2 linked regions of the Catalinimonas alkaloidigena genome follow. Each later gene encodes a partner of the first gene's protein in a complex. Links are inferred from orthologs where the notes say so. Each region holds a gene or a part of one and is shown on either strand. Other genes may lie near its edges.

Region 1 (5,464 bases):
TGATTCCAGCCTGTATTCATCCAAGCTTCTGGAGATAAGCCACAGACACTTTTCAGGAATTGGTAAAAACCATACGATTTGTTGAACACCAAATTCAGCAGCTTCTGTGTTTTTTTATGGTAGGAACTAAGCGGATTTTCAAACGCTCAAATCTGCATTTACATTGATTTCTGTGACTTACGATTTCTTAAAACAGCCTTGCCATAAATAGCAGTACCTGCTGAGGAATTATTCTTTTTTCCCAGATGCAGCCCAGCCTGGCTGGCACCCACTTGGTAAGAAAAATTTCTTAAGCTTTAATAAAGATATTTAAATATTGCAGAGGCTATGGGTGCTGGTAGTTCGCTACTGCCTGTAATATGTTCTACAGATTTACTCTTCGTCCAATGCTTCCTTATAGCCTTTATATTAGGTAGGCACATCATCCTTTTCCTCATAAATAAACTGAGTAGGGATTTATGTTTCAGCTTTTTAGGTGCGGTAAGCGTTTTTTCTATTGCTATTTGATTTCCTCGTAATCCACATATTCACCACCTTTGAAGTTGCGGGGACCTTTACCATTTTTCTTATCCTCTTCAGGAATGTAGTCAATGTTTACATTGCCATCAGAGGGTTGCTTATACTTGCGTGATTTAGGTCCATAACTTGCATTATAACCATTCTGATGCTGACGATTAAAATTTTTTGCCTGCTGCTTCGCACCAGACACAGTACGCATCACTTTAAAGAAAAAATTTACAACCCTAAAGATTAAGTATAGAAAGAAAAAGAATACTAAGATTTTCAATAACATAACTACGAGCGTTTTACCTCACAATATACTACATTTTAAACTTACTTACTGTAGTATTAGTTTCGCAGGATCGTCTGATAAAAGACTTTCTAATATTGTAGACTGATAAAGACGCGAAATATGCTAAACCATTTTTCCAGTATAGCTTTCCGCGTCTTCAATTGATGTATAAATTTTGCTATCTACTGCCTTATCTGCTCAAGTATAGATTTCTCTCACTGTAAATCTTCAGGAAGTAGTCATCCATCAAGTCATCAATAAAGTAGATGGCTTCTCCGGTAGACTTCATTTCAGGTCCCAGTTCCTTGTTTACATTTGGAAATTTATTGAAAGAGAAAACCGGCTCTTTAATAGCATAGCCCTTTTTCACAGGATTGAAAGTGAAGTCTTTTACCTTATTCTCTCCCAGCATAAGCTTGGTAGCATAATTAACATAAGGCTCCTGGTATGCTTTACAAATAAAAGGAACCGTACGTGAGGCACGCGGGTTAGCTTCTATTACATACACTTGATCATCTTTGATTACAAACTGAATATTGATCAGCCCTACAGTTCCCAAAGCCAAGGCCAGCTTCTTGGTATATACTTCTATCTGCCGCACAATCAAGTCACCCAAATTATACGGTGGTAATACAGCATATGAATCTCCAGAGTGGATACCGGCCGGCTCAATGTGCTGCATGATACCAATGATGTATGCTTCTTCTCCGTCACAGATGGCATCGGCTTCAGCCTCAATAGCGCCTTCCAGAAAGTGATCCAAAAGAATCTGATTACCGGGCATGTCTTTGAGAATTTCTACCACATGCTCTTCCAGTTCTTTTTCATTGATTACAATCTTCATGCTCTGTCCACCCAATACGTAAGAAGGACGAACCAGAAGAGGGAAGCCAATATCTTTGGATAGCTCAAGAGCAGATTCAGCATCAGTGATGGTACCAAAGCGGGGATAAGGAATATCATTTTCTTTGAGCAGTTTTGAAAAACGTCCTCTATCTTCGGCCAGGTCCAGCGCTTCAAAGCTAGTTCCTAAGATTTTGATACCATAGCGCTCCAGTTTTTCTGCTAATTTGAGTGCAGTTTGCCCTCCAAGCTGTACGATCACCCCCTCAGGCTTTTCATGTTGAATAATGTCATAGATGTGCTCCCAGAAAACCGGCTCAAAATACAGCTTATCCGCGACATCAAAGTCAGTTGAGACAGTTTCAGGATTACAATTGATCATGATCGTTTCGTAGCCACATTCTTTGGCAGCTAACACACCATGCACACAACTATAGTCAAATTCTATTCCTTGTCCTATGCGATTTGGTCCGGAACCAAGTACCACAATTTTCTTGCGATCAGAAGATATGGACTCGTTTTCTTCCTGGAAAGTTGAGTAGTAGTAAGGCGTGTTAGCTTCAAACTCTGCCGCGCAGGTATCTACCAATTTATAAACGCGCTTGATGCCCATCTCTTTACGCTTCTCATGCACTTCACTCTCCAGGCAGCGCAGCAGGTGAGCGATTTGGCGATCAGCATACCCTTTCTGCTTGGCAGTCATCATGAGGGCTTTGGGCAAAGTATCCAGCTTATACTGCTCTATTTCTTTCTCCAGTTCTATCAACTCCTCTATCTGTACCAAGAACCATTTGTCAATTTTGGTAAGCTTCTGAATTGTAGAAAAAGAAATACCTAGCTTAAACGCATCGTAAATTCTAAACAGGCGGTCTCCGGTAGGATGCTCCAGTTTTTCCAGGATAACTTTCTGATTAGTTTCTTCTTTTCCATCCGCTCCCAGACCATTGCGTTTGATTTCCAGTGACTGACAGGCCTTCTGAAGGGCTTCCTGAAAGGTTCGCCCAATGCCCATCACTTCACCTACGGCTTTCATCTGCAAACCAAGGCGATGATCTGCCCCAACGAATTTCTCGAAGTTCCAGCGTGGGATTTTTACAATGGTGTAGTCAATGGCCGGTTCAAAGAAGGCTGAGGTGTTTCCGGTAATCTGATTTTTCAGTTCATCCAGGTTATAACCGATTGCCAGCTTGGCCGCTATCTTTGCTATAGGATAACCGGTAGCTTTCGAGGCCAATGCAGAGGAGCGAGAAACACGAGGGTTAATTTCAATCCCTACGATGGAGTCATCTTCAGGGTTAACGGCAAACTGTACGTTACAGCCCCCGGCAAACTGGCCTATACCATTAATCATTTTTTTAGCCAGATCGCGCATTTCCTGATACACGGTGTCGGGAAGTGTCATGGCTGGAGCCACGGTGATAGAATCTCCGGTATGTACGCCCATCGGGTCAAAGTTCTCAATAGAACATACAATAATGATGTTACCAATGTTATCACGTATCAGCTCCACCTCATATTCTTTCCAACCTAATATGCTTTGCTCTATCAGTACTTCGTGAATAGGAGAAGCATGTAGCCCCTGCGTTAGGGCCTTTTCAAAATCCTCTGCTTTTTCTACGAAGCCTCCTCCGTAACCTCCCAATGTATAAGAAGGGCGAATAACCAGAGGAAAACCAATGCGCTGCGCGATCTCTTTGCCCTGTAAAAATGAAGTCGCTGTGTTACCTTCACATACATTGACATCCAGCTCCTGCATTTTGAGGCGAAATTTTTCTCTGTCCTCAGTAGTCTCTATCGCATTGATATCCACACCGATCAGGCGAGTGTTATACTTTTTCCAGATCCCTGCTTTTTCGCAGTCAATAGCCAGATTGAGAGCAGTTTGTCCCCCCATAGTTGGGAGTACCGCATCTATCTTATGCTTCTCGAGGATCTCAATGATGTATTTTTTCTCCAGTGGCCTCAGGTATATATTATCAGCTGTCACAGGATCCGTCATGATGGTTGCAGGATTAGAGTTAATTAGCGTAACTTCAATTCCTTCTTCTCTCAATGAACGAGCTGCTTGTGAGCCAGAATAATCAAACTCGCAGGCCTGACCGATAATGATAGGTCCACTTCCGATGATAAGTACTGATTTGATACTATGATCTCTTGGCATGGATAGGTATTTTGTAAGTTGTGTTTATAAATTCAAATTAACAGTAATCACAATTTTCACTCAAATATGCATAAGGTGAAAGATTGTACCTCAGAGCTTAAGCCAAAGTTGGCTGCGAATTTAGTAGATAAAAGTCGGTAAATAAATGAAAGGGCTTATAAAACGTGCTTTAAACCTTAATTAATGAAATATCAAAGTGGCTTTATCCATTTTTCCTTTGTATGTTCGCCATAATTTTCGCCTTCTCACCAAATTTAATTTTACGTTTTACACCAACACTTCGCTTGGATGAATAAATTTTACCCTGCTGCCATATTTTTTATTTTTTCTTGCTGTTTTTCTGCTTTTGGGCAGAAAAATATTGAACTTCCTCAGCTAAAAATCAAAAAAACAAATGAAGCTATCCAGTTGGATGGTGTAATGAATGAGGATGTATGGCAGAAAGCAGATGTTGCTAAAGACTTCTGGCAAAATTTTCCAATGGATACTTCGCTGGCAATCGCACAGTCAGAGGTTCGCATGACCTACGATGATCAGTTTATTTACATCTTTGCTAAGTGCTATAGTACTTCTGAAGCGGGTGATCATTACTATGTGACACCTTCCTTGCGACGTGACTTCAGGGGGGCAGGTAATGATATGATCACCTTTAACTTTGATACTTTTCAGGGTCAGACCAATGCTTTTTCGTTCGGGCTCAACCCTTATGGGGTCCAAAGAGAAGGACTGATTGCTAATGGAGGCTCTTTACAGGAAGACTTTGACCTATCCTGGGATAATAAGTGGTACTCAGCTGCCCAGATTTTTGATGAATATTGGACTGCGGAGGTAGCCATACCGTTCAAAACCCTGCGCTTCAAAGAAAGAAGTACCGAGTGGCTCATGAATTTTTACCGCCTGGATAGCCATACTAACGAACGCGCGGTCTGGAGTCATATTCCGCGTAATTTTCGACTTTACTCTCTTGCCCATTCGGGAAAGCTGTTGTGGGATGAACCCTTAAAGAAACCGGGCGCTAACATTTCACTTATCCCCTATATAGCCGGGGGTATCCATCGTAAGCACCAGGAGGGTACGCCGACAGAAAAAAATCTGAATGTGGGGGGTGATGCCAAGATTGCTGTGACTTCTTCCCTTAACCTTGACCTGACCATTAACCCTGATTTTTCTCAGGTAGAAGTGGATGAGCAGGTAACCAATCTGGATCGTTTTGAGATCTTCTTCCCGGAAAAGCGGCAGTTCTTTCTGGAAAATGCTGATCTCTTCGCCAACTTCGGCATGGAAAACGCCCGCCCCTTCTTTTCTCGTCGTATCGGCGTCGCCATTGATTCCACCACCGGGCAGAATGTACAAAACCCGATTCGTTTTGGCGCTCGCCTGAGTGGAAGTATCAATCGCAACTGGAGAGTAGGCCTGATGAATATGCAAACCGGGGAAGATGAGACTATCAATCTGCCCAGTCTCAATTATACTGTTGGCGCAGTACAGAGAAGAATGTTCAAGCGTTCTAACTTATCATTCATCGCAATCAATAAACAGTCTCTTACAGATACGTTAACTGATGACTTTACCTTACAGTCTGGTATGTACAACCGTCTCTTTGGGATAGATTATAACATGGCTTCTGCTGATAATAGCTGGAATGGAAAGTTTTATTACCATCGCTC
Region 2 (2,863 bases), 5.8 Mb from region 1 along the record:
CAACCAGCCCAATCATCTTCACTCATTCCGTCTTCAATTGAAATAATAGGGTATTGATCTACCCATTCCTTCCAGTAATTCGCCATATCGGAGGAATTCAGCTCTTCTCCTGAAGACTCAAACTTATAAACGCCCTTTTCGCTGTCATAAAACTCAGTAGAGGCAGCATCAAGAGCAATAAAAATTTCTTCACCTGGCTTGTAGCCAGCTTTTTCAATAGCCTGAAGTACGACTTCAATTGCTTCTTTATTTGAAGTAATATTAGGAGCAAAACCACCTTCATCTCCTACATTTGTAGAAAGATTTTTACTTTTCAGTACATTTTTCAGGTGATGAAAAACCTCAGTACCCATACGAAGGGCCTCAGAAAAGCTTTCAGCCTTTACGGGCATGATCATGAACTCCTGAAAATCTATCGCATTATCCGCATGGCTTCCTCCATTCAGAATATTCATCATAGGTACAGGAAGCGTGTTAGCATTTACACCTCCGATATACTTATATAATGGTTGGCCCAGCTCAAGTGCAGCAGCTTTAGCAACTGCCAATGAGACTCCAAGTATCGCGTTTGCACCAAGCTTAGACTTGTTGGCAGTACCATCAATATCGAGCATGGTATGGTCTATGAGCGTTTGCTCAAATATAGATACTCCTAATAATTTCTGGGCAATTGCACTATTTACATTATCAACCGCTTTAGTTACTCCTTTTCCCATGAAAAGACTTTTGTCATTATCCCTCAGCTCTACTGCCTCATGTTGACCGGTAGAAGCTCCTGAAGGCACAGCGGCTCTTCCCAAAACATTATTTTCTGTAATGACATCAACTTCAACTGTTGGATTACCTCTGGAATCAAGGATTTGACGGGCGTGAATTTTCTTAATAATACTCATAAGATAAAAATTAAGTGCGCTTTTAGATTAGGGGCAAATTTAAAGAATGTTATGGATTAAGTATTCATCAGCTTCACGAATTGATCAAAAAGATAACGTGAATCATGAGGACCAGGTGACGATTCAGGGTGGTATTGTACTGAAAATGCTTTTTTGTCCAGCATTTTAATGCCTGCCACAGTATTATCATTTAAATTGATGTGTGTCACCTTGAGATTTTTCATCTTCTCAGCCTCTTCCAAGTTTACTGAGAAACCATGGTTCTGAGAAGTAATTTCACTTTTACCAGTCTCTAAATTTTTTACCGGATGATTTAATCCACGATGACCGTGATGCATTTTGTAGGTAGAAATATTATTTGCTCTTGCTAAGATCTGGTGACCTAGACAAATGCCAAACAAGGGGCGATCTTCTTCTAAAATCTTCTTTACGGTGTCTACAGCGTATTCCATAGCTCCGGGATCCCCTGGTCCGTTGGACACGAAATACCCATCAGCCCCCCATGCTTTAATCTTTTCATAGCTTGTTTTGGCGGGGAAAATTTTGCAATAACAACCACGCTCGGTAAGGTTTTTCAAGATGCTTGTCTTAATCCCCAAATCAATTACTGCCACTTTTTTTGGAGCACTCTCATGTCCATAATAATACTCGTCCTTAGTACATACTTGGGAGGAAAGTTCCAGCCCAGCCATTGAAGGAACCTCATCTAATATTTTCTTCAACTCTTTGAGATCAGTAAGTTCTGAGGAAATTACTGCATTCATAGCTCCCTTAGACCTGATATGTCTGACAAGCTTTCTTGTATCTATATTCGTAATACCGACAATTCCAGCATTTTCTAAAAAATGCTGAAGATCATGATCAGCTTTTTCACGGCTATAAACATTAGAAAAATCATTTACAACCAAAGCGCTAATTTTCGGCGTATTAGACTCCTGTTCAGAATCCAAGACTCCATAATTACCAATATGAGAGGTTGTATTGACGATTATCTGACCATAATATGAAGGATCGGTGTAAATTTCTTGGTAACCGGACATACCAGTGTTAAAACAAATTTCTCCACCTTTAGTCCCAATTTTTCCTATTGCATTACCATGAAAATATGTGCCATCTTCAAGGAGTAAGACAGCTGTTGCTTTTTTGTCGGGCTTCATAGGGTAGTTTTGAGCAATTTTAATAATAAACTAATAAAAAAAAAGGGATTAAGCTGTTGACTAAAACAGCTTAACCCCTCTATAAAGGATAATATGATGCTATTTGTTCTCTTTATCTTCAGAATCACTGGAATCGTCTGCTTCTTTAGATTGATCATCTGCTTTACCTTCAACTTTTTCATCTGTTGTTGAAGCTTCTTTTTTTTCTTCTACTTCAGTGGTTTCAGCTTCATCAGTTACTGTATCTCCAGCAGTAGTAGGTTGAGACTCTTTCTTATCTTCTACCTCTGTTGCTTCTGCAGTTGACGACTTAGCTTCACTTTTAGAAGAACTTTTCTTACCAGATCTACGACTTCTCCTAGTGCTTTTCTTCTTAGTAGTATCCTCCTGCATGTATGTCTCATTGAAGTCAACCAACTCAATCAAACACATATCCGCATTGTCTCCAAGACGGTTACCTAGCTTTATGATACGAGTATATCCACCGGGCCTTTCAGCTACTCTTTCAGCTACTTCATTAAAAAGTACTTGGGCTGAAGTTTTATCTTGTAAATATGAGAATACAACCCTTCTGGAATGGGTGGTATCTGCCTTAGACCTGGTTATCAAAGGCTCTACATATTTCCTTAACGCCTTCGCTTTAGCCACAGTAGTGGTGATCCGTTTATGAAGAATCAAAGACGAAGCCATATTTGCCAACATCGCTTTACGATGGGGTGCGGTACGTCCTAAATGGTTAAATTTTTTTGCGTGTCTCATTACTTCCTTGCTATTTACTTCAGCTAACTGCTTCTGCTACGAGATTAATCTTCT

Evidence for each region. Proteins that work in one complex are often made in the same cells at the same time.
Region 2: the proteins of carB (region 1) and carA are in contact, whole or in part, in a solved structure (PDB 1KEE), measured with the Escherichia coli proteins. The link is inferred for Catalinimonas alkaloidigena from one-to-one orthologs.

Annotation. Positions count from the first base shown.
Region 1 is NZ_JAQFIL010000001.1:6,739,917-6,745,380, forward strand. The notes cover bases 784-4,183. They hold carB (carbamoyl-phosphate synthase large subunit), read right to left. Parts: upstream 3,798-4,183; coding sequence 984-3,797; downstream 784-983. Other genes in these bases: OKW21_RS27235 (DUF4834 family protein), read right to left, coding at 784-793; OKW21_RS27245 (DUF5916 domain-containing protein), read left to right, coding at 4,086-4,183. In the rest of the region: more of OKW21_RS27235, read right to left, coding at 500-783; more of OKW21_RS27245, read left to right, coding at 4,184-5,464. UniProt on the Escherichia coli protein: Large subunit of the glutamine-dependent carbamoyl phosphate synthetase (CPSase).
Region 2 is NZ_JAQFIL010000001.1:963,452-966,314, reverse strand. It holds carA (glutamine-hydrolyzing carbamoyl-phosphate synthase small subunit), read right to left. Parts: upstream 2,051-2,863; coding sequence 950-2,050; downstream 1-949. Other genes in the region: OKW21_RS04085 (DNA-directed RNA polymerase subunit alpha), read right to left, coding at 2,854-2,863; rplQ (50S ribosomal protein L17), read right to left, coding at 2,150-2,809; eno (phosphopyruvate hydratase), read right to left, coding at 1-893. UniProt on the Escherichia coli protein: Small subunit of the glutamine-dependent carbamoyl phosphate synthetase (CPSase).